2 linked regions of the Symmachiella dynata genome follow. The protein of the gene in region 2 binds, or shares a complex with, the protein of the main gene of each other region. Links are inferred from orthologs where the notes say so. Each region holds a gene or a part of one and is shown on either strand. Other genes may lie near its edges. The genes, in order: secA and secY.

The links.
Region 1: the proteins of secY (region 2) and secA are in contact, whole or in part, in a crystal structure (PDB 3DIN), measured with the Thermotoga maritima proteins. The link is inferred for Symmachiella dynata from one-to-one orthologs. Residues at the interface, in WP_004081795.1 of Thermotoga maritima: Glu108, Gly109, Glu110, Glu111, Ala236, Glu237, Arg238, Arg239, Ile240, Thr241, Ile242, Gln243, Tyr244, Ala245, Arg246, Arg247, Val248, Thr249, Gly250, Arg251, Arg252, Val253, Tyr254, Gly256, Ala257, Ser258, Thr259, Tyr260, Leu261, Pro262; in WP_004082002.1 of Thermotoga maritima: Glu261, Ala262, Arg263, Lys300, Ala301, Arg302, Thr303, Ile304, Ile305, Leu323, Tyr324, Asp325, Pro326, Val329, Ser330, Tyr333, Ile336, Lys340, Phe345, Val349, Glu363, Phe364, Tyr374, Ser375, Gly376, Gly377, Glu393, Ile395, Thr482, Ser483.

The regions. Positions count from the first base shown.
Region 1 is NZ_CP036276.1:2,857,115-2,874,224, forward strand. The notes cover bases 6,005-10,072. They hold secA (preprotein translocase subunit SecA), read right to left. Parts: upstream 9,727-10,072; coding sequence 6,205-9,726; downstream 6,005-6,204. Other genes in these bases: Mal52_RS11075 (3-deoxy-D-manno-octulosonic acid transferase), read right to left, coding at 6,005-6,123; Mal52_RS11085 (sulfite oxidase-like oxidoreductase), read left to right, coding at 10,047-10,072. Also shown: Mal52_RS11055 (phosphohexomutase domain-containing protein), read right to left, coding at 154-1,470; Mal52_RS11060 (hypothetical protein), read left to right, coding at 1,585-2,007; Mal52_RS11065 (hypothetical protein), read right to left, coding at 2,284-3,189; metK (methionine adenosyltransferase), read right to left, coding at 3,366-4,508; more of Mal52_RS11075, read right to left, coding at 4,762-6,004; more of Mal52_RS11085, read left to right, coding at 10,073-10,697; Mal52_RS11090 (VOC family protein), read left to right, coding at 10,752-11,207; Mal52_RS11095 (sulfatase), read right to left, coding at 11,439-12,899; Mal52_RS11100 (hypothetical protein), read right to left, coding at 12,942-13,691; Mal52_RS11105 (hypothetical protein), read left to right, coding at 14,639-16,840; Mal52_RS11110 (serine/threonine-protein kinase), read left to right, coding at 17,099-17,110. UniProt on the Escherichia coli protein: Required for protein export, interacts with the SecYEG preprotein conducting channel.
Region 2 is NZ_CP036276.1:6,742,723-6,756,229, reverse strand. Bases 9,985-12,973 are described here. They hold secY (preprotein translocase subunit SecY), read left to right. Parts: upstream 9,985-10,794; coding sequence 10,795-12,153; downstream 12,154-12,973. Other genes in these bases: map (type I methionyl aminopeptidase), read left to right, coding at 12,354-12,973; Mal52_RS25665 (hypothetical protein), read right to left, coding at 10,530-10,823; rplO (50S ribosomal protein L15), read left to right, coding at 10,091-10,543; rpsE (30S ribosomal protein S5), read left to right, coding at 9,985-9,987. Outside these bases: rpsJ (30S ribosomal protein S10), read left to right, coding at 1-183; rplC (50S ribosomal protein L3), read left to right, coding at 467-1,162; rplD (50S ribosomal protein L4), read left to right, coding at 1,243-1,872; rplW (50S ribosomal protein L23), read left to right, coding at 1,921-2,232; rplB (50S ribosomal protein L2), read left to right, coding at 2,323-3,180; rpsS (30S ribosomal protein S19), read left to right, coding at 3,285-3,554; rplV (50S ribosomal protein L22), read left to right, coding at 3,617-3,958; rpsC (30S ribosomal protein S3), read left to right, coding at 4,060-4,761; rplP (50S ribosomal protein L16), read left to right, coding at 4,700-5,119; rpmC (50S ribosomal protein L29), read left to right, coding at 5,181-5,414; rpsQ (30S ribosomal protein S17), read left to right, coding at 5,596-5,847; rplN (50S ribosomal protein L14), read left to right, coding at 5,917-6,285; rplX (50S ribosomal protein L24), read left to right, coding at 6,289-6,642; rplE (50S ribosomal protein L5), read left to right, coding at 6,907-7,449; Mal52_RS25695 (type Z 30S ribosomal protein S14), read left to right, coding at 7,556-7,741; rpsH (30S ribosomal protein S8), read left to right, coding at 7,867-8,262; and 5 more genes. UniProt on the Escherichia coli protein: The central subunit of the protein translocation channel SecYEG. Consists of two halves formed by TMs 1-5 and 6-10.

The sequences.
Region 1 (17,110 bases), 3.9 Mb from region 2 along the record:
AACATGAAGAAAATACAACACATCTAAGTGAAGAGATTACAACACTTGGTGGTGCAGTTCAAGCGCAAAGTGAAGAAAAATCAACAGTTTCAAAGGAACTGGAATATGAGCGACGCTGTTTGCTTTTGTCGCCAAGTCCGCCGTCGGGATAAGCTAACCGGCAGCGCTGCGTTCCAGTGACTCCACCACGCGCGAAAACTCGGCGTCGCTGCGACTGAGTAGCTGCAGCAATCGGGCGAGCGTTAAGACGGCGTCGCAGGTGGGAGCAGATTCCCGGAACCAGTAACGGCCCGACACAGCGCTGCCGCCGTAGACCGCTGAGTTGTCGGTCATTGTGCGTGACATCGACTCGGACGTTGCGTCGCAAGAAATCGCGCCGGGGACTTGTGCGGCAACAGATTCCTCCACAACGACCGGTTCGCCGGGATGTTGCGTTTGCATATAGCGGAGGAGCAAGCGGGTGATGTCGAGCGGCGCTATGATTTCGCCCCGTTCGTCCAACACGTGACAGGTGCGGGCATCGTCTTCGATAAGGAGTCCCAAATGCGCGCGGTGTAGCCGGACTTCATCGGCGAGCAATTTATGGTCGGCATCCCCGGCAGCCAGTGAACCGCGTTGCCGTAGCGAGGTCTTGGTGAAGAACAATTCGCAGGGGAGTTTTTCAAAGGTGCGGGTGAGCAGATCTCCGACCAAGTCGCTGCAACAACCGCAGACCACTTTGAGTGGTCGTAGCGCGTGAAAATGTTTTCCCAGTGCGGCTTCGTAAGGGAGGGCAGCATGAAAGGCGCGCAGTTGTCCGGCTTGGCGGCTTGGTCGCGGGTTGGGGCCGTCGGCCAATTGTTCGATCTCGTTTAATGTCGTCCCGGTAGAGATGGGGACGGCGCCGGCTGATTCAAAATCCAATCCGGTCCAGACCGGGCTGCAGCCTGCTCCGGTGACGAAGACGCCCGCAGTGGCTTGCATGTGATTGACGGCGAACGAAAAACAGGGCCGTGTTACTTGACCGACGTCGATCACGCGGCAGCTCATTGTGCGTAGCGCCCGCACCACGCCGACTGCAATATCGGGTGAACTGGGCCGCTCATCGAATCCCACCACCACCATTGGTCCGAGTCTCACCGACGAGATGTCCATCGGTGCGTGCAGTCCTTCGCGGGCTTTGAGCGGTGAGCTGCGCCACAACAGTCCCGCCAACCCGGCTGCATAGGCGGCTGCGCGTTCGCGGTTGAGTTCGTTGAGGTAAATACCGCGAACGCCTTCGTCGGTGAGCAAGCTGTCGCGATGAATACGGTTTTCCGTTTCCTTGAGATGCACGACGGTTCGCGGTGGGATTTGTCCCGTATCGTGACGATGCACGCATTCGCGGCAAGCGGGATAAAACGCCGACAGCCGCGCCAGATGCACCGATTGTGAAATCAATCCCCGTTCGCCGGGGCATTGGTATTTCGTGGTTGGCTCGGTTGTGGGCATCGGAGTCGCTGTCTTATAGTCTGGGAGACTGCTGGGAACGCCGGGAACTGTAGGCGAAACGAAAATCAGCGGTCAAGCAGAGTTTTTTTACCGAGAGGGGATTGGCACAACAAGATGTCCGACGCACACCGCATGCATCTCAAAGGTCCGTGGCAATATCGCTTGCTTGATAGCGACAGCGAGGCGAACGTGCTGGCTGCTGAGGGCCGCATTAAAATGCCGGCCAGTTGGCAGGATTGTTTCGCCGATTATCGGGGAGGGGTGCGGTACGAACGACATTTCAATTGCCCGACCAACCTCGATCCGCACGAGCGGGTGTATGTGATTTTTGAAGAAATCGGTGGTAACGCGACCGTGCGGTTGAATGAAACGCAGTTGGGCACAGCGGGGGGCGGACCAGCGGGGCCGTTTGAGTTTGAGATCAAATCGTTGTTGCAGCCGCGTAATTTATTGACCGTGGATGTGGATTTCCGAGGTGGGAACGAACAACCGGGCGGCTTGTGGGCGCCGGTGGCCTTGGAAATCCGTGGCGGGTGACCCCATGGCCGAGAGTGTTGGCCGAAGGTTCGTTTCACGGATTGCGAAAAGTTGTGTTTGGCCTTCAGCCAAAGCAATCTTTGTCGACCAATTTCCCAGGGCGTTGCCCTGGGCTAAGGTGTGATTGGCCGTTGGCCAAAGGAATTGACTCTGACGAACTCGCAAGAATCACACGCATTTGACATTGCACTGGCAAAGCCAGTGGCACCCAATTGGGATAGTAAATCTTGATGCACAACCCGGGAGAACGCCCTAGTTGCAGGAGCAGCCTGTCAGTTAGGCGGCGGCTTCGATGGATTGATTTTGCTCGGTGTGTGCGAAATAACCGATGGCGATGGGGGCGTCTTGGTTGTCGTGCATGGGGCGGGTTAGTTCGATGCGGGCGCCGTGGGGGAAGACAGCGGCGACTTTGATGCGGACTTCTTCGCCGTTGACTGTTTCGCATTCGATTTGCGGCGCGACGGGCAGGGGGGGGCAAAAGGTGAGGTGTACGTTGGCGCGGTTTTGTCCTGCGGCGAATTTGGCGACGGTGACCCCTTCGACGGTGACGCTGCCATCGTCGGCGTCGCTACGTGTCATCCATTGGGAAACTTCAGGGGCGTGCCACGGCATGTCTTCGTTCTCCGTTTCGATGGGGCCTGCGGTGGGAATCGTTCCCGCGAGTCGTGCTTCGAGCTGGGTGTCGATGTCGCTCTCAGCGACGTTGTCAACGGCGACAGGTTCGGTTTTGGCGTCCAGGGTTTTGGGGATGGCCACTTCACGGGTGTTTTGCTGTCGGTGTCGAAACGTTGTTTCCAACGCGAACACCGCGACCACACTCACGCAGACCACGGTGGCTGAAAACCACCAGGCGCTGGCGGCACTGTCGGGGATCACGATGAGTAGCACCATGAGGGGGAAGAGTGTCAGGAACGCCGGCAGGGCGCCCCATAACCAGTGCTCGCCGCGAAAATCGAGTTGATGAAACAATGCGTTGGAGCCGAGCCCCACGGCGGTTAATAGTACGGCTGTTGCGCAGACCACCGCAGTGGGCGGGGCAGCGGAAAATGCGCCGGCTAACCAGCGGGCGAAGATGGTTAAGGCCATCAAATTGAGCCCGCACCAAAACGTGCCAGCCACGGCTGACTTCCAAGTCAGCCATCGCTCGCGTCCGTCGATCAACTGTCCGATAAACGCGCCCATCCCTCGCCTCCGTGGTTGTGGATGTGGAAGTTGTCAAACGCGGCAGCCGGCCGTTCAACGGCCGGGATTTACTCAATTGTTGGGTGCCACTGCTGGCTTGTCCAGCAGTGTTTTTGTCTGTCACGCGGTTTGCACTGGCGGGCAAGCCGCCAGTGGCACCCTTATTCAGGGGGCTGCTATGCGCCAGCAGCGCTCTTTAGGTCAGCGGCTTTGTCTGTGGCTTCCCAGGTGAAATCAGGATCGTTGCGTCCGAAGTGTCCGCCGGCGGCTGTTTTGCGGAAGATCGGTCGTCGTAGGTCGAGGTATTCGATGATACCTTTGGGGGTGAGCGGAAACAGTTCGCGAACAGCGGCGACAATTTTTTCTTCGGGAACAGTGTTGGTACCGCCGGTTTCGACATGCACGCTGACCGGATCGGCGACGCCGATGGCGTAGGCCAATTGCACTTCGCACTCTTTGGCCAAACCGGCTGCGACCACGTTCTTGGCGACGTGTCGTGCCATGTAAGCAGCGCTGCGATCGACCTTGGTGGAGTCTTTTCCGCTGAACGCGCCCCCGCCATGCCGTCCCCAACCGCCGTAGGTGTCGACGATGATCTTGCGGCCCGTCAATCCGGTATCACCGTGCGGCCCACCGACGACGAAACGTCCGGTCGGGTTGATGTGGTATTGCGGTGTTTTCTCCATCAGCTCCGCCGGGATTTCCTTGGCGATAATTTCGGAGATGACGAAGTCGCTGATTTCGCTTTGTTCGACGCTGTCGGCATGTTGTGTGGAAACGACCACAGCGCTGCAGCGGACCGGGCGGCTGCCGTCGTATTCGATCGTGACTTGGCTTTTGCTATCGGGCCGCAACCAATCCACGGCTCCGTCGTTGCGGGCCTGGGTGAGGCGATTCAAGATTCGGTGCGACAGCGCGATCGGCAGCGGCATCAATTCAGGGGTTTGATCGCAGGCATAGCCAAACATCAACCCTTGGTCTCCGGCTCCGTCGCGGTCGACGCCTTGGGCGATGTCTCCGCTTTGGCTGTGCAGTGCCAAAAAGATACGGCACGATTCCGCATCGAAGCCGATGTCGGTGTCGGTGTAACCAATATCGCGACAGACGTTGCGGACGATTTCTTCGTGGTGAATGTCGGCATTGGAGGTCACTTCGCCGGACAGGACCACCAAGTCCGTCGTGCAGAGTGTTTCGCATGCCACGCGCGAAGCGGGATCCTGCTCGAGCAGGGCGTCCAGGATGCCGTCGGAAATTTGGTCGGAGACTTTGTCCGGGTGTCCGTTGCTGACCGATTCACTGGTAAATAAGTAGTTGGCCATGCGGCACTCCGTAACAAAAAGCGTTGTGGTGAATTATTTGGGGGGAAGTGGGTAAGTTCAGTGACCGAGTCGAGCCTTGCTCAAATAAGCCGATTTGGAGCCACTGATATTGTTGAACTTATCCGCGGATCGTTTTCTTGTCTGAGCCACCGTATCGTCCGATATCGGGGCCGTAGAAAGTTGGCCGATTGTAGGGAACTTTTGCAATGGCAACAACTGACCCCGGCGAAACTGGGGCTAGTGAAAAGGAGAATTAAGCCGCCCGCTTGCCGGATCGGGCTTCGCAGGATGCCGTTTTCGGCAAGACCTGGGATATCAAAGCGACGGTTCGGGTGGTGGCTCCCTGTTGGGCTAAGACCAATTGTTGAGCGCGGCGACCCATCTCCAGTCGCGTGGAACGGGATTGCAGCAGCGCCTGGACGCGCGTCGTCAATTCTTCGGCATTGTGGACAACGGCAGCGGCGTCGTTTTTCAGCAATATCTCCACAACATCACGGAAATTGCGTGTGTTGGGGCCGAACAGGACCGCTGCTCCATAACCGGCCGGTTCGATCATGTTTTGCCCGCCCCGTTTGGTCAGGCTGCCGCCGACGAATGCAATATCGGCCAAGCCCCAACAGGCGGAAAGCTCGCCCAGGGTGTCTAATAAAAGTACCGGAGAAACGTTGGCGGAATCGCCGCCAGTCGAATCGCCACTGGTTACAGTACTGCGGCGAGTCAACGCGAAGCCTTGCGATTGGACCAAGCGGGCGACCTCTTCGAATCGTTCCTTGTGTCGTGGAACCAGGATCAGTCGCAGCTGGGGGACGCTCTTGCGAATTTCCCGGTAGGCTGCCAAGGCATAATCTTCTTCGGGCGATTGGGTGCTTCCGGCGATAAACACCGGTGCGTCGTCGGCAATCGCAAAGGCGCGGCGGATTTCGGTGGTTTGGGGATTGTAGCGGTCGGTTTCGACGGCATCGAATTTAATGGAGCCAGTCACGTGCACGCGTTCGGGTGGCGCACCGAGTGCGCGCATCCGCTGGGCATAGATTTCGTTTTGGATCGCAAATGTGTGCACGCTTTCCAGTAGTCCGCGTACGAGGTAACAAAAGCGGGTATAACCGCGGAAACTGTTGGCGCTCAAGCGGCCGTTGATCAAAATCACCGGGACATTGATGCGATCCGTTTCCAGGATCAAATTCGGCCAGATTTCCAATTCGACCAACACCACAGCCACAGGGCGGAGTCGACGGAAGGCCCGTCGGACGGACCAAGTGAAGTCGAATGGAAAGTAGCAGACGGTATCGTCGGGGAATGACTTGTCGGCGACGTCGCGGCCGGTGACCGTGGTTGTGGTGATCACGAAATGGTAGTCGGGATGTTGGCTGCGCAGAGCGGCGACGACCGGTCGGAGCTGCATGACTTCGCCCACACTGACGGCGTGCAGCCACAGACAGGGCTTGTTGTCCTTGGGTTGGGGCACGCAGCCCAACAAGCGTTCATTCCAGCCGACGCAGTATTTGCCTTGAGTCAGCATTCGCCACAGGACGATGGGCGAGATGATAACCAGCATCGTCAAATACGTGAGATTCAGCGACCAACTTTTCAGATGATTCAGCAGCCAACCTGGCACGGGGCATCCTTTCCCGATGGTGGAGCGAATGGATTGTTTGGCAAATCTTCCCGGCAAAGCCGAGGAGGGGAGAGCCGTTTGTTATTTGTGCATGCAACAGTTTTTGAATTTTTTGCCGCTGCCGCAGGGGCAGGGTTCGTTGCGTCCGACCCGTTTTCCGTGGTTGCGAATCGGTTCGATGGCTGTTTGTTCTGAACCGGCATTTTGGCCGGGACTGTTGTCCGCCTCCGGTGTGGGGGCTGATTCATGAACGGTCGAAGAGACCTTCCACAGTGAGCCGAGGAATTCCGGATTCGCTTCTTCCAACCGAAAGATCGCATCCGTCACGCGGTCAGCGACGCTGGTCCACATAGTTTCAAAGGCCCGCATGCCTTGTTTTTTGTACTCGACCTTGGGGTCCTTCTGGGCATAACTTTGCAGTCCAATGCCCGACCGCAAGTGGTCCATGTAGTACAGGTGGTCCTTCCAAGCGGTATCGAGCACTTCCAGAATCAGCGCCCGTTCGGCTTGGCTGAGTTCGGGGCGATAACGCTCGTCGATTTTGCCCTGTACATCCCGGCGAGCGTCGCTGCGCGGCAGTGCCTGCAGTTGCGTGGGATCGAGTTCGGCATGCAGTTTTTCCTGCGTCCACTGGGAGAGTTTCTCCAGTGGTTGGATATTTTCCGGCGGATGATCGGGAGCATCGTCGTCGTCGCCGTACGCTTCCTTGAGGATTTCGTCCGCTTCTTCCAGCAATTCACCGTTGCGATAAAACCCGCGGCTGGCGGTGTTGAGGACCTCGACGACTTCGTCGCGGGATTTGCTCTTGATGTCTTCAAAGTCGAGTTTCGACTCGAAGCGTTCATTGGCCCAACTGATTAGGCCTTCGCGGTCGGGACGGTCGTTCGATCCGCGACCGGCGAGGAATTTGTTGATTCCCAGGGTGACCGGGAAGTTGATTTCCTTTTCGTGGTAGAGCGTTTCGAGTTTTTCCAGGATCAGGTCGATTGCGTCGGGAATCTCGATGTCTTTGAACGTTTCGGGATCCATACGCAGGCTGAAGCGATGTTCCAGCCAGCCTGCCAGCGAGCGTTGGCTCCAATCCTCGGAGAGGAAATCCTTGAGCGGTTTGAGGTCAAATCGATCGATGGCCTCATGCGCCCGTTTGAGCAGGTACTCAAACAGGTCATCGCGGCCGACCTTGCGCAATTCGCGGTCGTTGGTGTTCAATCCATAGCGGGCATTGGCCCATTTGGAAATTGTCAGCCAGTTCCATTCCCGTTTGTCTTCGGCATCGTCGGGCAGGTTCTCTTCGATTTGATCTTGAATGAGGACTTCCGATTGCCGTTGAGCTTGATCGGTCACGTAGCTTTCGAAATCGTCCAAATTCATCTGTTTGACGTCGCGGAAGTCGAGATCGACGCCCAACTCCTGACCGGCCCAGACCACTGCGGTTTGGTGTCCGTAGGCGGGGTCGAGGATTTCCGCCGTCATGCTGCGGACTTGGTCGGCGACCATCTCCATGATCAGTTCGCGGCAATTCCCACCGTCGAGGATATGTTGACGATATCCGTAGACGCGTTTGCGTTGCTCGTCCATGACTTCGTCATATTCGAGCAAGTTTTTGCGAACTTCGAAGTTGTATTCTTCGCGTTTTTTCTGAGCACCTTCGACCCGCTTGCTGACCATGCGGCTTTCGATGGCTTCGCCTTCTTGCATCCCTAAGCGGGTTAAAATGTCCTTGACCCAATCGCCGGCGAAGATCCGCATCAGGTCGTCTTCCAACGAGAGGAAGAAGCGGCTCGACCCACGATCTCCTTGACGACCGCTCCGTCCGCGTAACTGCAGGTCAATCCGCCGAGCTTCGTGGCGTTCGGTGCCGATCACGTGCAGGCCGCCGAGTTCGGAGACCTTTTTGCCTTCATCGGCCATGCCTTCGCGCTGGGCGATCTCATTGGCGACCTCTTCAAATTCCGCTTTCGGAACATCCAGTCGTGACTCATATTTGTGCTTGAGCACCTCCCAAGCCATCGCTTCGGGATTGCCTCCCAGGATGATGTCTGTACCACGACCGGCCATGTTGGTGGCGATCGTCACGCCGCCCAGACGGCCCGCTTGGGCGATGATGTCCGCTTCGCGACCGTGTTGTTTGGCGTTGAGGACTTCGTGTTTCACGCCATATTTGCTGAGTTGCCGGCTGAGGAGTTCGGACTTCTCGATCGAGGTCGTCCCGACCAGAATCGGTCGTCCCGTCTTGTGCACTTCGCGGATTTCCTCGCCGATGGCGTGGTATTTTTCCTGGTCGGTGCGGTAGATCATATCGGGCGAATTGATTCGCTGCATGGGGCGGTTCGTCGGAATCGCCACGACGTCTAACTTATAAATTTTCCAGAATTCGCCCGCTTCGGTCATGGCCGTTCCGGTCATGCCGCCGAGTTTGTCGTACAGTTTGAAAAAGTTTTGCAGCGTGATCGTGGCCAGGGTCTGGTTTTCTTCCTTGATCTTCACCCCTTCTTTGGCTTCGACCGCTTGGTGCAGCCCGTCGCTCCAGTTCCGTCCCGGCATCAGGCGCCCGGTGAACTCGTCGACGATGACCACTTCGTCTTCCTGCACCACGTAATTGGTGTCTCGTTTGTACAGGAAGTGCGCCTTGAGCGCGTTGTCGATCAAGTGCGGCCATTCCATGTTGCCGGTCGTGTAAAAGCTTTCGACACCAGCCAATTCTTCGGCCTTGCGAACACCTTCGTCGGTTAGATGCGCCGAGTGTTCCTTTTCCTTGACCTCGAAGTGCTCACCCTTTTTCAATTGAGCGGCGATGCGGTTGGCTTTGGCGTATTTGGTGACGTCGTCATAAGCCGGGCCGGAGATGATCAATGGCGTCCGGGCTTCGTCGATCAAAATGTTGTCGACTTCGTCGATCACGGCGAATTGCAGCGGGCCTTGCACCTGCAGACTTTTCGTCGGTTTCATGTTATCGCGGAGATAGTCGAAACCGAATTCGTTATTGGTTCCGTAGGTGATGTCACAGGCATAAGCGGGTTGCCGTTCGTGCGGGTCCATGCCCCCTTGAATGGCGCTGACGGTCAGTCCGAGTCCTTGGTACAGCGGCGCCATCCATTCCATGTCGCGCAGCGCCAAGTAATCGTTGACGGTGATCACGTGGACGTGGCCGGCGACCGCGTTGAGCGAAACCGCCAACGTGGCCACAAGCGTTTTTCCTTCACCGGTGACCATTTCGGCAATGTTGCCCTTGTGCAGGACGTAACCGCCGATCATCTGGACGTCGTAGTGCCGCATCTTCAGGATGCGGACGCCCACCTCGCGGACGCGGGCAAACATCTCGGGTAACAGGTCATCGAGCGTTTCTCCCGTTGCCAGCCGAGCGCGGAAATCGACCGCCGTTTGCTTGAGTTGTTCGTCGGTTAGTTTCTGGACTTCCGGTTCCAGTTTGTTGATCGTGTCCAGCAAGGAACCAGGGACGATCGTGGTTTCCTCGCCCCGGCGGTCAAAGCCGAGTCGACGCATTTGTCGATCGTTGGAGGAACCAAATAGCCGGGTATATAAACCCAGAAACCATCCAATGAAGCTACTAACCGACTCACCGATTTTATCTAAAAATTCCATAGCTCTGCCTATCAAGCCGCGTTGATGCGACCCCGTGTCTCGGAAAGTGCGAGCAAACCCATCGCGCCGCCAGCGCGAACAAATCACGCCGGGAAACGCTAATTTCTTGTAAATTCTCTGCAGCGCGAAGTTTATATCTTGCCGCTCGCAGGGTCAATGCCGTCACTGGCGGCCAGAATTTGCCGGGATGCTTGTCCGCACCGACATTGGATTTTGACACGCGGAACCCTAGAATGACCGGCACTTGGGAAGCATCTCAAAACATGGTCCCAGCCCATGGCAGAGGGCCTTCGCACACTTGTTCCCTCCAGGGCACCGACATGTCTGAAGCGGAAAAATACCAAACCGGCGACGCTCCCGGTCCTCTTACGCACGCCGATGAAGTCATCATCAGCAGCGATACTCGCCGCGAAAACCGTGTTCCTCCCGGCCAAACCCGCACGCGCAAATGGCCCGTTTTGCATTACGGCCGGGTGCCAACCATTGAATTGGACACTTGGGAGCTAACCATCGATGGCCTCGTTGACCGGCCGTTGACGTTCTCGTGGAGCGAATTTGAAGAGTTGCCCCGTGCGCAGGTTTTCTCCGATTTTCATTGCGTGACCACCTGGTCCCGACTGGGGAATCTGTGGGAAGGTGTTGCTGTGCGGGAGCTGATGGACCGCGCCGGAGTGCAATCGGCGGCGCGATTCGTGGTGGCGCACGGTTACGACGATGGTTGGACGACCAACATGCCGCTGGAAGATTTTCTCTCGCCTGATGCGATTTTCGCCGACCGGCACGACGGCCAACCACTCAGCGCCGACCACGGCGGCCCGCTGCGTCTGGTGGTTCCGTTATTATATGCTTGGAAAAGTGCCAAGTGGCTGAAGCGGATTGAACTGGTCGCCGAGGACCGTCCCGGATTGTGGGAGCAAGCGGGCTATCACAACCACGGCGACCCCTGGACTGAAGAACGTTTCGGCGGCTAAATCCTAGTCGTCCATCATTTCAACACATTTCAAAAACCCCAATGGAGCGATCCCATGACTGTGCAACCCATTCCCGATGGCTATCACACAGCGACCCCGTACATGATCGTCGACGGCGCCGGTGAGGCGATCGCATTCTACGAGAAGGCGTTTGGTGCAACGGAATTGATGCGGATGCCCGGCCCGGATGGAAAAATCGGGCACGCCGAAATTCAGATCGGCGATTCGCGGATCATGATGTCCGATGAATACCCCGACATGGGATTCCGCGGCCCGAAGTCTTTGGGGGGAGCGGGCATCAATATGATGTTGTACGTCGAAGATTGCGACACACTCTTTGCCCAAGCCATCGCCGCCGGCGGCAAGGAACTCCGACCCTTGGCAGATCAATTCTACGGTGACCGCAGCGGAACGTTAGAAGACCCCTTCGGGCACGTCTGGACGGTCTCGACGCACAAGGAAGACCTGACCATGGAGGAGGTTGCGGCGCGGATGCCCGATGGGGATTAGTTTCGCGGTGCACATTGTGATCACGGGGTGGCAGCGATTGTGAAACAATCGGTGTGCCGCAGGCACAGGACGCCGCAATTCGGTGGTCCTCTGAGTGAGAACCGTCGAGATTCAGGCAACGCGTCAATTGCGGCTTCTTGCCGGCTGCGCCGGCCCCGATTGCGTTGCAATCGCGGCTACCCATTGGGCGTGGCTTGCTGTGTACGACCGCAAGCGGTCGGTTTGGGATTTTTAGTTGGCGGACGGTGGGTGGATGACGTCCGCCAGTTGCGTCGCCATGGTTTTTACTGTCTCCGCTTGCTTGGGGTTGCCGGCGAGGTTGATTGTTTCTCGTGGGTCTTCTACGTGATCGTACAGTTCCCGGGCGGTGACTTTGCCGGTTTTGAAATCTCGCCATTCGGTGTAGCGGTACCGGTTGTTGCGGACGGAGTAGCCCATGATTTTCGGGGGCTTGCCGCGGGTGTAGGCGGGGCGGGGGTGTTGGGTGTAGGTGGCTGGTTTGACGGTGGTTGCTGTGCCGTCGAGCAGTGGTTTGAGGCTCATGCCTTCCAGGTTGTTGGGGGCGGGCAGGTTGCAGAGTTGAGCCAGGGTGGGATACAGGTCCAACAATTCGACCAACGCCTCGGTGCGCTCGCCGGCGGTTTTTTGCTCGGGCAAGGAGATGATTAGCGGCACGTGGGCGTCGAGTTCGAAGTTGGATGTCTTGCCCCACAGGTCGTGTTCGCCCAGATGAAAACCGTGGTCGGACCAGAACACGACGATTGTTTTTTCGCGCAGGCCCAAACGGTCCAATTCGTCGAGCACCTTGCCGATTTGCGCATCGACATAACTGATGGCTGCATAATAACCGTGCCGCAACTTGCGGGTTTGTTCATCCTTCACGGCACCTTCGAATCCTCGCAGCAATTCATGGCCGTCGTGCATGGCAATCGCCGGGACGTCGCGGGGGGCGTCGGGGTTGATTGGCAGTGAAATGTCGCTGAAGTCGTACATGTCCCAGTATTTTTTCGGCGGATTAAACGGCAGGTGCGGTTTCCAAAATCCGACGGCGAGGAAAAAGGGTTCGTCTTTCAGTTCTTGCAGTGCCTCGACGGCTAGATTGGCGACACGGCCGTCGAAGTACGCCTCGTCGGGAACGTCGCGGTTCTCAGCACGGGGGACGCCGGCTGTATCGGGCGGAAGGTCCCCGTCGACCTGTGCCTTGTCCATGCCGTGCGACGCATAGTGCATGACCGCCGGGACGCTCCAGGAAGCGGCGTCACCTTTGTAATCATCCTGCCGCCAATTGTGAAAAATCTTGCCGACGTCCCGCGCGTGGTAGCCGTTGTTTTTAAACAGTTGCGGCAACGTGACGATGTCGGGATGATGTTTGCGGAAATGCGTGGGTAGGTCGGTCACTCGCAACGTGTCGGGCCGCAACCCAGTCAGCAGCGAGGCCCGCGACGGATTGCAGAGCGCCTGTTGGCAATAGGCCCGTTCGAACAGCAAACCGCGTTGTGCCAACCGGTCAATGTTGGGCGATTTCACCGGAGCATTGCCGTAACAGCCCAGTTCCACACGCATGTCGTCGACGGCGATGAAGAGTACGTTTGGGCGTTCGCGGGACTCATCCGCGGCAAGTACAGCCTCGATGAAGGTCAATACTAGCAACATGGAGACCAAGGATGTTAACCAATTGCGACACGTGTGCATAATCGAGTCTGCTCCGTTCTTATTTCGTCGTCAAGAAGTCGATTAAGGGACTGTAACAGAAAAATCCGCAGTGGCCCACCATGTGGCAACGTTGTGTATGCCACTGGCCATTAACCAGATGCCAAGTGTCACCGCAGCGCCAATACTCATAATCGTGCGGGGGGCATTTCTATAAATCAATCCGACGATTTGATCGTCGATCACGTTGGTTAATTTGTCGCGGATTTCAATGAGATCGATTTCAGGGCCGTCACTGATGAGGGCGGCTTGAATGATCACCACCTTGACCACAGTCCAGATGATCGCAGCTTGGATTTTTCGCATCAACCAGCGAACCAAGCTGGGGAGAGCGGATTCGATACGTTCGCTGCGGAGCAGCTGTTCCCCGGCGGCAGTTAGGCGGCTTTTTAATTCATCGCGGCTGACTCCGTGTAAGGCTTGTGTCATGGCGGAGCTGCCGGCGGGGTTCTCGTCTGTGATGCCCAACATAATGTCGAAAAGGCTGTTGAAGACTTTCCGGCCGATACCAAATTGTTTCACGGCCTGGTAAAACGTTCGCGCGATTGTCAGGCGCACTGCTACAAAAACGGCGAACACCGTCGTCACCACCAGTGACAAGACCACGGCGATGATGCCGGGAAGGATCGAACCGTCATCGGCCATGTAATAAGCGAAGAGGGCCATCAACAAGCCGTACCCTACTGCGGTTAACAACGCCGCCCACGCGAACGTCTTTAGAGCCAATCCAACCAGTCCCAGCAGATCGCGAAAAGTGTCGTGAACGATTGGCATGGGTTAACCCTTTCCGTTTCCATTCGAGGTCTTCTGCTGGTCGCCTCCGTCGCCAGTCGCGGTTATTGTAGCAATTTGAGCAGGATTCCATGCGCGTCAGTTTTTCTTTAGGTCCACAAACCATCACTGGATGAGCGAATCTAAAAGCCTGACCCGCCGATCGCTCAGGGCAAGCGGCCGCTCTTGTTATGCTTGCAAGATTCTGTTGCTTCGCTTCGCTATGAAGGCCCTGGACGGTCCGTTTGCGGAAAGGATGTGCTTCGCGATTATTTTGCGATTTGGTAACAGATGCTAAGTTGGACGATTGAATCGGTTGATGCGGTGAACTACACTGCGCGTGCTAGCGAGGATGAATAAAATGTACTGGTTTGCTGGCGATACGGCAAAGCACGCGTTAAGGGAGGAACAGTTGCGCTACGGTAGGTTGTGGTGTCTAAGTCATGTTGCTCGGAATTGACCGTGTGGCGAATACTGTGCGGAGGCTTTTCCCAGGATGGGGGGGAGTCCGATCCCACGACGGGATAGCCCTCAAAGTGCTTTTGGGCGCAGACAGGGCGAGTAATCGTTTTTTTTGTCACCACCGATACCGTTTCCGACGAGATGAACCGCTCGCGGGGGATCTCGTGGAAACCCTCGTAAAGGCTGGTCGATTCAGCATGTGGGTGATTGATGTCGACAAGGTTGTTGGCAATTGAGATCACAAAAGCCCCTATGACTGAAACGAAGACGATTGCACGGTTTTTCCGTTCTCAGGAACGGTGGCCGTCTCAAAACGTTGATTCCAGCCGATGCTGCACGACACATTGAATTTCAACCTGACGATGAATACGTTTTATTTTTGCCATCGGCAGTCGTGAATTTTCCATCTATGCAATCCATTCAGTCACTCAGTCATGTATGACGGGGCCGACGGGTTCAGCCCGATGCTTTTAACGGAGTCAAGCACTATGAAGAAACCTTCTGATCAGATTTCACACGGCCATTCACGTTCCATTCCGCGAACATTCATTTTGGCCACAGCCGGGATCGCGATTCTCGGTGTTTGTGCGACCGTCAGTTTGGTGGCACAGGATGAAACCACAACTCCGGCCGAGGTTCCCGAAGAACTTCAAGCCGCGCTCGTTCCATTGGATAACAATTGGAAGCAATGGTCGGACGAGGTCGGGGCTGAAATCGCGGCACTGTATGCCGCGGACAAAGGAGACACCGCTGCGCTGCGGCAGCATGTCAAAACGCTCAACAGTCGGATGGCTGTAGTCAAACAGGCATTGGCGGATCCCGCCTATCGTTCAATTGAAGCGCCGCTTCGCAATCTGTATGGCCAACTCGGCCGACGGTTGAGCATCATTGATGCGGCGTTGGATACCTTAGAACTGACACCGGAAGCCCGTACGGCTCGGTTGGACAGTTTGGGCAAAAGTGTAACCTCAGCGCTGAACGCTTTGGCCACACAACTCAAAGAAATCAAAAACGGCGAGAGCTGGTTGGTCTATTTGAATGCTCCCAAGATTCGTGCATCGCTGAAAGCGGGTGGCCCGGAAGCTGCGACGGTTTTGGCCGACGTGGGCAAACGGTTTGCCACCGCCGAAGCCAGTGACGATGCCACCGTTCGCGATTTTGTCAGCGGCGGAAAATTCCAGTCGCTCAAAGCCGCAGCGGAGAACTACGTCGAGTACTCTGCCAATCCCAACACGACCGCCAATGCCGACAGCACGGGCGATGACCTGCTGGCATTGTTTCAAAGTTTGGATGCCTACGAAGCTCAACCCGATTCCGGGGCCGCGGCAAAAATCCGCGAAGCACACAACCGTTTGCGAGCCGGTACGATTGACGGTGGTGCACGGATCGAAGAGGCACTGCGGGCGAACTACTTCAATTTCAATGTCCGCGTGATTGCCTCTGAGCCGTTCGTCAACAAGTTTGTCGCTGAAGCGCGTCAGGAAAATGGCCCGGTACGGGACTTTATCTTGGGAGCCCAGGTTAGCGGCAGCCAGGTGACGGCAACGGATGTCTCGTTCGATTTCAAACCGGACCCGACCAGAGTACGGTTTAACATCAAACTCGCCGGGCGGATCAACTCCAACACGCAGGGTGTGACCGATCAAGCGACGATCTATACGCACGGCACGCATTACTTCTGGGCGAATAAGCCGGTGCTCTTCGATGGCGATCTGTTCTACACAGAAAACGCTGATATTGCTGTGAATGCCAACAACCGCACTGTGGGTGCCAGCACCAACTTCAGCAACATCCCGATTTTGGGTGGAATTGCCGACAACATTGCCGTTGGTGAAGCTCAGAAGCGAAAAGGGCAGTCCGAGGCGATCGCCCGTGGTCGCGTGAGCAGTCGTGTGATTCCTCGATTGAATAGCGAAACCGATGCCCGCTTCATCGCGGCGAATGCGGACATGGACGAAAAAGTCGACAAACCGCTGCGTGAATTGGGACTGTTCCCCGACGCCAAGTCGTTTCGCACGACCGAAGACGACGTCACCATCGAAGCACGGTTGATGGAATCGGGCGAATTGGGAGCCGGATCTCCTTATGCCGTTTCCGCTCCGGCCAATGGCGCGCTGATTCAACTCCACGAAACGTGGATCAACAACAGCGTCGATCGTCTGGACTTGGCCGGCAAAACGATGAACGAAGACGAGTTGAAAACCTTGTTCGAAACGCGTCTCAAAAAACTGTTGGGAGACGACTTCAAATTCCCTGAACCTAAAAAAGGCGAGGATGATTACGAAGAAGACGAGAGCGGCCCGGCGACGTTGATTTTCGCCGACCAAGATCCGATTCGTATTCAGGTCAGCAATAACCTGTTGATCATCCGTATTCGTGCGGGAATCCAACGTGAAGACGACGATGACATTCCGACCCAGGAAATTACCATCGAAGTCAAGTTTACGGTCGAGGGAGATTCGATTCAGATTGAGCGCGAAGGGGGGATCCGTGTGGTGCCGGTCGAATCACCCGACAGCCGCCTGAAACAACTCGGTTTCGCTTCAGCGATGCGGGGGATTTTCCAACGGGCGACACCTCCACGAACGGTTAAGCGACAACGTGATGTTCAGTTTGAGGACAAACAAGTTCCGTTGAACATCTCAAATGTCGAGGCGCTTGACGGTTGGATCACGATTGAAGTCAATTGATGGTTTTGACACGTCAACGTGAACCATGAAAAACGAAAAAGCCGTGGCCGCAGGGTCGCGGCTTTTTTCGTAGGTGTGGCTGCCTGCGAAAAATCGCTCCAACCCGCTTATCCCATAGCCTCTTCGGGACCGATAATGAAATAAGCGAGCGTTGTTGGTCACCTTACAGTGTGACTTCTGGCGCTGTTCTCTCAAAACGGCGGATTGGGCCGATCCGTTCCTGTCACAAGTCCGTTTGCTTTTTCTATCGGGTTTCGTATGGCTTCCACC
Region 2 (13,507 bases):
CGTTACACGGTGCTGCGGAGTCCGCACGTGAACAAAAAATCTCGCGAGCAGTTTGAGATCCGGACGCACAAGCGTCTGGTGGACATTGTGCAGCCAACGGGGAAGACAATCGACGCGTTGAATAAGTTGTCTCTTCCGGCTGGTGTGGATATCAAGATTAAGGCGGCTGCTGCGGGTCGCTGATCAGCCCTTGGGCTGTGAAGTGGTAGTGGTTGGCTGTTCTGCGTCTTGTTGGGCCCGGTTGCCTGGGTGCGGCGGGCGTGTTTCGCGCTGGCGGTTGGCTTGGGCTTTGGGGTTTCCCTGGAGTTGCTCCTCGGGTTTCGACTGGCTTTATTGCTTCGGCGATATCGGTCCCGATCTGCGAGGTTGCTGTGGTCTTCTGGGGCGACGGCATTTCTGCTTGGGTTTGTTTGTTAGTTGGTTGTGAAATATTTCGTATAGCGTTGCAGGGATTTGAGGCACGATCATGTCAGTTGGACTACTGGGGCGCAAAATCGGCATGACGCAGGTCTACAACGAGGCGGGTGATATTACGCCCGTGACGGTCATTCAGGCCGGGCCTTGTGTGGTGCTGCAGGTTCGTACGTTGGAACGCGATGGCTACGAAGCTGTGCAGGTCGGGTTTGATGACAAGCCGCGGCGGTTGGCTCGGCAGTCGGAACGCGGTCACGTGGCGGCGATTAAGAGTAAGCGGTCAAAAGCTCGTGCGGCTGCAGGTGTTGAAGTGCCGGCAAAGGCGGATTGTGAGCCTAAGCGGTTTGTGCGTGAGTTTCGCACGGACGGAGAGGGTTGCGACTGCGAGGTTGGCCAAGAGTTGACTGTCGATTTGTTTGCGGACGTGTCTAATGTGGATGTGATCGCGACAAGCAAGGGCCGTGGGACGGCGGGTGTCATGAAGCGGCACAACTTCGCTGGTCAGCGAGCTAGTCACGGTGTGAAGCGTGTGCATCGCCATGGTGGATCGATCGGGCAGAGTGCGGATCCGGCACGGGTGATTAAAGGGACAAAAATGGCGGGCCGCTATGGCAATGCTCGCATTACGGTGCGGAATCTTGAGTTGACGCGAGTCGATGGAGAGAATGGGTTGTTGCTGGTGGCGGGTTCCGTTCCCGGCCCTAAGGGTGGGTACGTGATGATTCGGGAAACAAATAAGTTGGGTTAGTCGTTTTGCGGCTTGGCTCAGGCATTTATTGCGGTTGATTCAATACAGTTAAACGTGAACGTTTTTGAGAGTAGTGAGTTATGATTTCTCTTCCGATTCGCGACAAGTCGGGGCAAGAGGTGGGGACCTATGAGTTCGACCCCGCTGACTTGGCGCCTGGTGTGAACCGGCAGTTGCTCCACGATGTGGTTGTGATGTACGAAGCGAACCGCCGTGTCGGGACTTCGGCGACAAAGTCGCGTGGGCAAGTGGCTGGTAGCACGAAGAAGATGTATCGCCAGAAGGGGACAGGTCGTGCTCGCGCTGGTGCGAAGCGGACGCCTGTTCGTCGTGGTGGTGGCGTTACGTTTGGCAAGGTGACTCGCGACTTTAGCTATCGGCTGCCCAAAAAGGCGGTTCGGTTGGCAACGCGCATGGCTCTGTTGAGCAAGTTCCTGGACGGTCAAGCTGTTGTTTTGGATGAGCTGTCGGTTGATGCTCCGAAGACAAAAGTTGTGGCCGGTGTTTTGCGGTCGCTCGGCTTGGATCGGCAGAGTTGTCTGTTGGCGATTGATGAATACAACGTTGACTTGTGGAAGTCCGGACGGAATATTGCGGATTTGCGAGTCTCGCCGGCTGCGGACCTGAACGCCTATGACGTGTTGCGTCAGCGGCAGTTTTTGGTGACCAAGGCGGCTTTGGATAAATTACGCGGCGTCTCCGCGGAGTAAGTGTGTTTTCGCCACGAGATGCTGGCGTATTTGAAAAGGTGTGTGGCAATGGCTACAGCGGAAAAAAAGTCGGGTCTGACATTGGAGCCGTATCAGGTCGTTTATCGTCCGTTAATTACGGAAAAGGGTACGCACATTTCAACGCGGTACAATGCGTATCCGTTTGAAGTGAATCCGTTGTGCACAAAGACTGAAATTAAAGAAGCGGTTGAAAAGTTGTGGGAGGTTCGCGTTGTTGCAGTGCGGACTCAAAACCGCATCGGCAAACCGCGGCGGACCAAGAATCAGGTCGGGCGAACGAGTGGTTGGAAGAAGGCGATCGTGCAGTTGCACGACGAAGATCGGATCGCATTTTTCTAGGCCGCGATTGCAGTCTTGTTAGAGTTAGTGCCGGTTTGGGCCGGTGGCGGAATTCTCGATTGTTCGAGCAAATAACAGAAAAAGACAGTCATGGGTATCAAATTTTATAAGCCAACGACGGCCGGTCGTCGGGATGCCTCCGTAAGCGATTTCGCGGAGATCACCGACCGTAAGAAGAAGCCGGAAAAGTCGTTGCTGACACGGTATAAGAAAAAGGGTGGCCGCAATAATCAGGGCAAGATTACTGCCCGTCATCGTGGCGGCGGCCACAAGCGGATGTATCGGGTGATCGACTTCAAGCGTTTGCGGGACGGGATTCCGGCGCGTGTGAAGTCCATCGAGTATGATCCGAATCGATCTGCGCGGATTGCCTTGTTGCATTATGTCGACGGGGTGAAGTCATACATTTTGGCTCCCGAGGGGCTCGAGGCGGGTGCGACTGTTATGAGTGGTCCGGATGCGGAACCGACTTTGGGCAATTGCTTGCCGTTGTCGGCCATTCCCACCGGAGCGACGATTCACAACATCGAATTGCAACCGGGGCGTGGTGGCCAGTTGTGCCGTAGTGCCGGGACCGCAGCGGTGATGAATGCCCGCGAAGGCGATTGGGCACAAATCACTTTGCCTTCTGGTGAAGTGCGACGTGTGCCGAGTAGTTGCCGGGCAACGATCGGTCCGATCGGGAACAGCGAACACAGTAAGATTGTGCTTGGTAAAGCCGGGCGAAAGCGTTGGATGGGTTGGCGGCCTCGCGTTCGGGGGACTGCCATGAATCCGGTGGCTCACCCGATGGGTGGTGGTGAAGGTCGCAACTCTGGCGGTCGGCATCCTTGTAGTCCGACGGGTAAGTTGGCGAAGGGTGGCCGTACGCGGAAGCGAAGGAAGTCGTCATCGGCGGCAATCATCAGGCGGCGTAAGTCGCGGCGTTATGGCCAGTTGAAGCTCTGATTGTTGCTCGGGTGTTGTTTGGTTTGATGTGGCGTTTAAGAAATTGTCGGCTGACGCGGACGCATCGAAGTTTGATTTGAGTCAAAAAACAGAAGGACAGCGGGATGGGTCGCTCTCTGAAAAAAGGGCCTTACGTTGATGCCAAATTGCTCAAGAAGATTGAGCGATTGGATGATGCCGGACGCAAAGAGCCGATTCGCACCTGGTGCCGTCGTTCGACGATTTCACCGGATTTTATCGGCCATACCTTCCTGGTGCACAATGGACGGGCGCATATCAATGTGTACGTCACAGAAGAAATGGTGGGGCACAAACTCGGGGAGTTCGCACCGACGCGGACGTTCCGGGGACATGGTGGTAAGGCGAAAAGATAACCTCCCGCGATTGCGGCATTGGTCTACGAGATTGGTTGACGGACAGGTTGAGGAAGATAGCTATGGAATACAAATCGACGCATCGCTTCGCGCGGATTTCAGCGACAAAAGTCCGCCCGTTTGCGGAATTGGTTCGCGGGAAGTCGGCCGGCGAAGGTCTGGACTTATTACGCTTTGTGCCAAATCGCGGAGCAAGGTTTTTGGAAAAAGTCCTGCGGACCGCTATGGCCAACGCCGAGCAATCCGGTGCGCGTAATGTTGAGAGTCTGATGATTAAAGATGCCCGCGCCGACGGCGGTCCAATGTTCAAGCGGTTGCAACCGCGAGCACGGGGGATGGCATTTATTATTCGGAAGCGTTTTTCGCACATTCATGTCGGGATTGAAGGTCCGGACATCGTCTAATTGGCGGCGGACAGGTTGCGAGGTGCAGTCGGTTTCGGTTCGCGGTAGAGTTGTTCGTTCGTTATTCCAGCAGTTTTTGAATTACATAAGGCATACGGATCATGGGTCAGAAAGTTCGGCCGACGGGTTTCCGCGTAGGGATTGTTGAAGAGTGGCGGAGTCGTTGGTACGCGTCAAAGAAAGAGTTCGGCGACCTCTTGGTCGAGGACTTCAAGATCCGCAAGTTCGTCAAAGAGAAATATCAGTTTGCAGGGATTTCAAAAGTTGAAATCGAACGCACACGCGACCAGGTGGTCGTGCATTTGAATACAGCCCGTCCGGGCATCATCATCGGCCGCAAGGGGCAGGAAGTTGACCGCCTCAAAGCAGAGCTCGAAGATCTGACCGGCCGGCGGATGGAATTGAAGATCGTCGAAATCAACAACGCCATGAAAAACGCGGTGTTGGTGGCTGAAGACATTGCTCAGCAGTTGAGCAAGCGGTCCAGCTTTCGACGTACGATCAAACGCTCGATGGATTCCGTAATGGATGCGGGGGCGCTCGGTGTGAAGATTGTCCTCTCCGGTCGATTGGGCGGAGCGGAAATGTCACGGACCGAAAAGGCGATGAGGGGATCGATTCCTTTGTCGACCATTCAGAAACATATTGACTACGGTTTTGCCAAGGCACGCACGGCCCAAGGTATTATTGGGATCAAAGTGTGGATCGACTTGGGTCTTTATACAGACGAGGAGGATGGCGATGGCGCTAATGCCCAAACGGGTCAAGCACAGAAAAAGCCAAAGAAAACGTATAAAAGGTAACGCGACCCGCGGGAATACCGTGGTGTTGGGCGACTGGGGTTTGCAGTCGCTTGACGGTGGATATATCAAAGCCAACGTGATCGAAGCTTGTCGGATTGCCGCGACACAATATGTCCGCGGTGAGGGGAAATTGTATATTCGCATTTTCCCGGACAAGCCTTGCACGTCTCGTCCGTTGGAAACTCGGATGGGTAAAGGTAAGGGTGAACCGGACCACTGGGTCGCAGTTGTTCGTCCCGGCACGGTGATGTTTGAATTGGCCGGCGTCTCGCAAGATGCTGCCAAGGATTGCTTCAATCGTGTGGCGCACAAATTGCCGGTCCGCGTGCGGTTGGTAGGCCGTCGTCCCGGTACGTGAGCCGCTGGACGGCATGAGTTGCTATTACTTTTGGACAAAATGCAGATAAAGACGAGTCGACATGACTAAGCCGCAAGAACTCCGCGAGATGAGTGACGAACAGTTGGCGTTCACATTGCGCGAAGCCCAACAAGAACTGTTCCGCCTGCGATTTCAGGCGGCTGCGGAACGATCCGATGCGCCGAGTGCGTTGCGGAAGATCCGCCGCGACATTGCCCGTATTCATACCATCACGCGGCAGCGGGAATTGGCGCAAGAAGCAGAAGCAAAATTGGCGCCACAGGCGGAAGCCTAAGACCGGAATTCGGTTTGCGACTGGCAACGGTTTGTATGAGCCGGCATAAAGCGGCAGTGGGTGGGAACAGAGGTTACAGACACATATTTCGAAACCCCCGCAATCGCGGTGACCGGCATTGATGACACAACATTGCCGGCTGCGGCGGGCGAGTCTCGAGGCAAGTTGAGGACAGGTTAAGATGCGTAAGAAATTGATCGGCGTAGTGACGAGCAATAAGATGGACAAGTCGTTGCGGGTCGAAGTTGAGAAGAACTATCAACACCCGCGCTACGGTAAGATTATCCGTAGTCGAACCGTGTGCCACGTTCATGATGAAAAGAACGAAGCCAACGAAGGCGACTCTGTCGAAATTATCGAGTGCCGCCCCTTGTCAAAGACAAAATGTTGGAATTTGGTGCGAGTCGTTCGTGCCGCGGTTGTGGTTGAGTAACGGTTGGCCACGAACGGTGATCGTCGCGTGGGTTTGTACGGCGTTGTTTGAGATTCAGTGGAAGTTATCATGATTCAAATGCAAACACTTCTGGACGTTTGTGACAACACGGGGGCCAAGGTCGCCTGTTGCATCAAAGTTCTGGGAGGCACGGGGCGGCGGACTGCCGGGCTGGGAGACGTGATAGTCGTCAGCATCAAAAAGTCAATTCCGGGTAGTTCGGTGAAATCGGGCGAAGTTGTGCGGGGTGTGATTGTTCGCTGCCGCAAGGGAACGCGCCGCAGTGATGGAAGTTATGTCCGCTTTGACCGCAATGCGATCGTGTTGATCGATAAAGATGCCAACCCGCGAGGGACACGTATCTTTGGAGCGGTTGCACGCGAACTGCGTGAGCGCAAGTTTATGAAAATCGTCAGCTTGGCAAGTGAGGTAGTTTGACCGATGAAGATTCGACGTGGAGATACGGTGCAAGTCATTGCCGGCGACGATGCTAGCACGACCGCACGGAAAGTCCTCTCGGTCGAGGCCGGTGGCAAAAAAGTTCTTGTGGAAGGCGTGAACCGCGTTTACAAACACGTAAAACGCGGCCATCCCCGCAGTCCGCAAGGGGGACGGCTCTCAAAAGAGATGCCAATTGACATTTCAAATGTGTTGCTTTACTGTGATTCGTGCGGTCGAGGTGTGCGAGTCGGGTATCGCTATACAAAAGATGGTAGTAAAGAGCGGTGTTGCAAGATTTGCGACGCCGGGCTCGGCAACATCAGCCCTCCCAAGGCTCATTACGCTCAGTCATAAATCTGGCGGCAGCAGGGCCGGCTTTCGGTCTCTCGCGGTCTCTCGAAAACGCGATTGCTACGACGATCGCATTGATACAGTTTTGAATCCGGCGACGCAGCCCTTTTTGATTCTTCAATCGAAGGTTAGCAGCGAGACTGGAAACAGCAAATAGCAGATGTGTGCGGAGGCTTCGGTGTGTAGCCGAAGGTCGACCTTCAAACGCAATCCGGCAGTAATCGCCTACCTGACGTGGGTGGCGAAAATTGGATGTGTGTAAGTACAATGGCCAGGTTATTGGAACGATACCGGAATGAAATCCGGCCGACGCTCGCAGAAACCCTGGGGCGGTCAAATCCCCACTCGCTTCCCCAATTGGAGAAGATCGTCGTCAACATGGGGGTTGGTGCGGCAGCTCAAGATCGGAAGTGCTTGGAAGAAGCTGTCGAGCATCTCACGATCCTCAGTGGACAAAAGCCGGTCATTCGCCGTGCTCGCAAGTCCGTCGCCGGGTTTAAACTTCGCGAAGGGATGGAGATTGGCTGCATGGTCACGCTCCGCTCGCAGCGGATGTATGAATTCCTGGACCGTCTGATCACATTGACTCTCCCGCGAGTTCGCGACTTTCGGGGTCTGAGCCCCAAAGCGTTTGACGGCAATGGAAACTATAGCCTGGGTATCAGCGATCAAATGGTGTTTCCGGAAGTTGATCCGGATCGTGTGAAGAATCAGCAAGGTATGACGATTACCTTGGTGACGACAGCGACAACAAATGACGAGGGTCGACTGTTGCTCAAAGAACTCGGGATGCCGTTTCGGAAAGATTAGTTTTCAGCGGGTTCCAAAGTTTGCAGCACAGCGTAGAGAACTCACCACGTAATACAAAAAGTGTAATTCATAAGCTACAGGTTTTTTCCAGAAGAAATTTAGCGAGATGGCCAGCAAAGCAAAGATCGAAAAGGCAAACCGGACGCCAAAATTCAGCAGCCGCCTCGAACGGCGCTGTGCATTGTGCGGTCGTCCCCGTGCGGTGTACCGCAAGTTCAAACTGTGCCGGATTTGTTTCCGCGACCTCTGTTTGGACGGCATGATTCCCGGTGCCAAAAAAGCGAGTTGGTAGGCCCGGCGGAGACTGGGTGCGTTTCGCAAAACCTATACTAAAACGATACAGCACAGATGGTGCGGCAACACGTCTCGCACCGCTCGAAAAGTTTAGGAGCAATGCTCCTTGAGGTGTACTCCATTATGATGACAGATCCGATTGCCGACATGCTCACGCGAATCCGTAATGCGGTCTCGATTGAGCGCGCATTCGTCGACGTACCCCTTTCGAAGGAGAAACGGGGAATTGCCGATGTGTTGCAACGCGAAGGCTACATTTGGGATTACGAAATAATCGAACAGCAGCCTTGCAGTGCAATGCGGATCCATCTGAAGTACGGTCCTAACGGTGAGCGTGTGATTCAAAAAATCGATCGCGTCAGCAAGCCGGGACGTCGGGTCTATCTGGGTGTCAACGACTTGCCGGAAATCCTGCAAGGCATGGGCATCAGTGTCGTCTCAACGAACAAGGGTTTGTTGAGCAACCGCGAAGCCAAAGAACAGTTGGTCGGTGGCGAAGTGCTGTGCAGTATTTGGTAGCGGGTATCTCCGCTGCTGCGGCATTTTCGTTCTTGTCAGACGCAAGTAAAAACAGTTGACGGATCCAAGCCGATAAGGCTGGTTTCGGTAAAAAAGTAGAAGGCAAAGTATCATGTCGAGAATCGGGAAAAAACCGATTGCGGTCCCCGATGCTGTTGAAGTATCGATCGATGGCACCGTCATCACGGTGAAAGGCCCCAACGGCGAATTGACGTTGGATCACCATCCCTCCATTTCGGTGAAGCTGGATAGTGACCCCAAGCAACTCGTGGTGGAAAACCCCACGGATTTGCGAGAGAACCGCAAGTTCCACGGGCTGACCCGTAGCTTGTTGAATAATATGGTGACCGGCGTTACCACCTATTTCGAAAAGAAATTGGACATTGTCGGCGTTGGCTACCAAGCCACAATCGATGGCACGAAGCTCTGCTTGCAGGTTGGCTTTGCGAACGTTGTCGAATTGCCGATTCCCGCAAATGTCGACTGCTCATTGCCTAGTAATATCCAGATCGCCCTGAAGAGTGCTGACAAGCAAGCGGTGGGACAGTTCGCTGCCGAAATTCGCCGCGTCCGTCCGCCCGAGCCCTACAAAGGCAAGGGAATCCGGTACCAGAACGAACAGGTTCGTCGGAAAGCCGGTAAGGCGTTGGCCAGTGGCTGATACGGTGCTGTTTGTCTTTAAAAGGTTTGCGATGGTTCTGGTCCGTGAAATCAACGGCCGATCGGTAGGAAAGTTAGCAGTTCGATGAAATACATAGCCCAAGTTAATAAACAGCGTAGCCGTCGTCGCTTTCGCGTTCGCAATAAAATTCGTGCGACCACATCGCGACCGCGGGTTTCGGTCCACCGCAGCAATAAGCACATTTACGCCCAGATCATCGATGACGTCGCAGGACGTTCGTTGGTTTCCGCGAGTACGCGTGAAGCAGGGATTTGTGCTGATGGTGAAAACGGCGGGAACGTCGCATCGGCTACGAAAGTCGGTGAAGCGTTAGCTAAAAAGGCTCTCGAAGCTGGGATCACCCAGGTCGCCTTTGATCGCGGATTGTACAAATACCATGGTCGTGTCGCCGCTTTGGCTGACGCGGCTCGTCAAGGTGGGTTGGATTTTTAATCGACCCGGTTTTTAAATAGTTCAGACATGCCATTTCCAGACCCGATGGCAAACTCGCCGCTGTGAGGCTGGCGACAATCGAGTGTGGAAACGAGTTTTTAAATCACGTTAAGGCTTTGGAGTAATTCGCCGTGTCGACAGACAACCGATCAGATGGCAAAGAAAAAGTCGTGCAAATCCGCCGGTGCTCGTGCGTAGTCAAAGGTGGCCGTCGCTTCAGCTTTACCGCGCTGGTTGTCAATGGCGACGGTAAGGGCGGCGTCTCCTATGGTTATGGCAAGGCGACGGAAGTTCCGCTTGCCGTCGATAAAGCCAACAAGAACTGTCATCGTCACTCTTCGCGAGTGAACGTGACTGGAACGACGATTCCGCATTCGGTGGTTGGTCGATACGGAGCGGCCCGTGTGTTGCTCATGCCGGCACGACCGGGAACGGGCGTCATTGCCGGTGCCAGCGTGCGTGCCGTTGTCGAAGCCGCCGGGATTCATGACATTCTCACCAAAAGCCGGGGTTCCAACAATCCCATGAATTTGGTGAAAGCGACAATCAACGGTTTGGAACAACTACGAACGCGAGAAGATGTCGCCCGCCTGAGAGGCGTGAACGTCTAATCGTACCGGCAGTTCGGTACAGGCAGATCGCGACAGGGCATTGCTGTTGTTGTTACCAAACACCTACTTATAACTTTACGAATCTTCGGAACGAAGTGTCCTCATGATTATTGATGACGTCCATCGCGGTATAAAAAAGAACAAAAAGCGGAAGCGCATTGGTCGTGGTCCCGGTTCGGGCAACGGAAAAACCGCAGCTCGCGGTCACAATGGCTATGGAAGTCGTGCTGGTTCGTCCCGACGCATTTCGTTCGAAGGGGGACAGACTCCTTTGGCGCGGCGGATTGCCAAACGGGGATTCAACAACAAACGCTTCGCAACGAAAGTGGCGATCGTCAACGTCAGTGACCTCGAGCAGCGCTTCGATAGCGGTGCGACCATCGATGCAGCCGCGCTGGCCGAAGCGAATCTGGCCAAGGGCCGCTTTGATGTGATCAAAGTTCTGGGGGATGGCGACATCACCAAAAAGTTCACCGTTCGTGTCCATCGATGCTCGAAATCGGCTGAAGAGAAGATTACCGCAGCCGGCGGCAGCATTGAAATTATCTACGCATAATTGAGGGCAGCCGCGCCGCCATGGCGATCTGGGCTTCCCTCTGAGGAATATTGATAATAAAGTTCACCGACGCCGGAATTTGCGTCGACCGGGCCGACGAGCCGTTGGCCCGCTGTTGATGTTCGCCGCCGTTGGTGTTTTTTGTAATGTGGGTGCCGCCAATTTCTGGCACCCCTTGACGGCCGGCACCTTGACAACACAAACTGCGGCGAAGTTTGGCATAATCATTCCTCGGAGAGGAATCGGAAACGATGTTTGAAAAACTGATTACCGTCTTCAAAATCCCGGAGTTGCGTCGGAAGATCGTTCTGACTGCGACACTGCTTGCGGTATACCGTATGGGGTTTTGGGTACCGTTGCCGATTGTCGATCAACAAGCCCTGGCCGATAAGATGGAAAATCTGGCCAGCGGCGGTGGGATCGGACAAGCGCTGCAAATCGTTCAACTGTTTTCCGCTTCGAACATCGGCATGAGCACGATCTTCGGTCTGGGAATCATGCCCTATATCTCCGCCTCGATTATCTTCCAATTGATGGGCAGTGTTTATCCGCCTTTGGAGAAACTGCAAAAGGAAGGGGAATCGGGACGCAAGAAGATCAATGAATATACACGATATGCGACAGTCGTACTTTGTTTAATCCAAAGCTATTTTTGGGTGAAAACAATCTCCGGCTGGGGAACCATTATTCCTGAATATAATGGTTTCTTTGGCCATATGGTGGCCACCATCACCATGACGGCCGGCACGATCTTCCTGATGTGGATCGGCGAGCAAATCGACGAATATGGGATCGGTAACGGGATCAGTTTGTTGATTATGGCGGGAATCTTAGCCCGTATGCCTGATGCAGCGATCCAGTTGTTGCGTCCGGCCATGGAAAATGGAATTGCCCTCGGATCTGATTCCGGGATTGAAAAACTACTAGTCTTGGCGGTGTTGTTTGTCGTGGTTGTGGGGTCGGTGGTCTTTATGACGCAAGGCCAGCGCAAGATCCCCACGCAAAGCGCCAAACACGTCCGCGGCCGTCGCGTTTACGGTGGGCAACGTCAATTCTTGCCCTTGCGGGTGAACCAAGCGGGCGTGATGCCGATCATCTTCGCCTCGAGTTTGTTGATGATCCCCATGATTGGTTTCGGCCAATTGGCCAAATGGTTCGATTCGGTGATCTGGTCCGATCTAGCGGCAGCGTTCAGCGGAACGGGACGCGGGTTCTTGTACAACCTTAGCTATGTCGGCTTGATTTACTTCTTCTGTTATTTCTGGACAGCCATCACGTTCAATCCTAAGGATATGGCGAACAACCTCAAAGATTACGGCAGCTTTATTCCTGGATACCGTCCAGGGAAACGGACCGCCGAGTATTTGGAACGCGTGATGGTACGGATCACTTATGTCGGGGCTGCTTTCTTGGCGGTCGTGGCCGTGATTCCGACAGTCATTGCTTCGGTTATGGGGATCGACTTTATGGTGGCTAGTTTCTTCGGTGGCACCGGATTGTTGATTGTCGTTTCTGTTGCTTTGGACTTAGTACAAAAAATTGACAGCCACCTTGTGATGCGGAATTACTCAGGCTTGTTGGATTCCGATGATTCTCGCGCCGCGTCCTAACGTTCCCATGTGGGGAGGACCGGGCTGCGGTGAGTGAGCATCACACCGAATGGATTGGCGTCGGGGCGAGGTACTATTTCCAGTCACGATATTGTGCACAGACCAGAACGAGCGTTGGTTAGGTCTATGCCTGGTTGCGGGGTGCTTTCCCTTTTTCCATTTCATACGGATCAGCGCGAACCGAATGAGTTGGCCAACCTGTGATCGTTTTGAAGAGTCCAGCTGAGATTGAAAAGATGCGTGAAGCCGGCCGTGTTGTGGCTCAGGCGCATCGAGCGGTTGGAAAAATTATAGCGCCCGGGGTGAGTACCAGGCAAATTGACGACGCTGTGGTACGCGTGTTTGCAAAACACAATGCCACACCGTTGTTCAAAGGAGTTCCTGGAGTCGTTCCCTTTCCAGCGGCAACGTGTATTTCGGTCAACGACGAAATCGTTCATGGAATTCCATCGGACCGTCTGCTCGAAGAAGGCGATTTAGTAAGCGTCGACACCGGTTGTCGCTTGGACGGATGGTGCGGAGATGCCGCTTGGACCTATGCGGTAGGCCGCGTCGACGAAGAGAAGCAAGAATTGATGGCGGCGGGTCAGTTGACACTGACAACCGCCATTCACGAGATGCAGCGTCAAAAGACTTGGGCGGGGGTTGCCGAAGTGATGGAGACGACTGTGAAGGATGCGGGGTTTTCGGTTGTCGAAGAGCTCGTGGGGCACGGAATTGGTCGGGAAATGCATGAAGATCCGCAGGTTCCCAATTTCGTGACTCCCGAATTAGAAGAGTATGATTTTGAACTGGTGCCCGGAATGGTGCTTGCTGTCGAGCCGATGCTCAATGCAGGGACCGCGGATGTCTGCCTGCTGGATGACCACTGGACAATCGTCACAGCCGACGGTCGCCCAAGCGTGCACTATGAACATACATTGGCTTTCACGGCCGAGGGTGTCCAGATTTTAACGGCACTCTAATCCCACCGGGGGAGTTGCGTTTGTCGCAGGCCGTGAAATTGAGTGGCGATTTTTCACCACAGCGGTGGAAAAATAGGCAAAGCGGCGATTGGTTGGGGAAATTTCCGCGCTCGTGTGGTCGGGAAGCTCCAAAATCGTTGAAAAGTGTGTCGTATTACTTGTTTGCCCCCTGAGGGCGTGCTTATAATCCGGGTCAATCTAAAGAAATCAAGCAACATCCCTCCTCGGCAGGCTGACGGAGTCGCTGACCGTGTTGACCATGGGACGGGGGTTTCGATCCTTGGTTGGTGTGTATCTTGCCGTTTTTTTGTTTCGCGGTCAGCGAAACATCGTTGAATTACAGGAGATTCGGTTGGCGTCATGAAAGTCCGAGCCAGCGTTAAACGCAT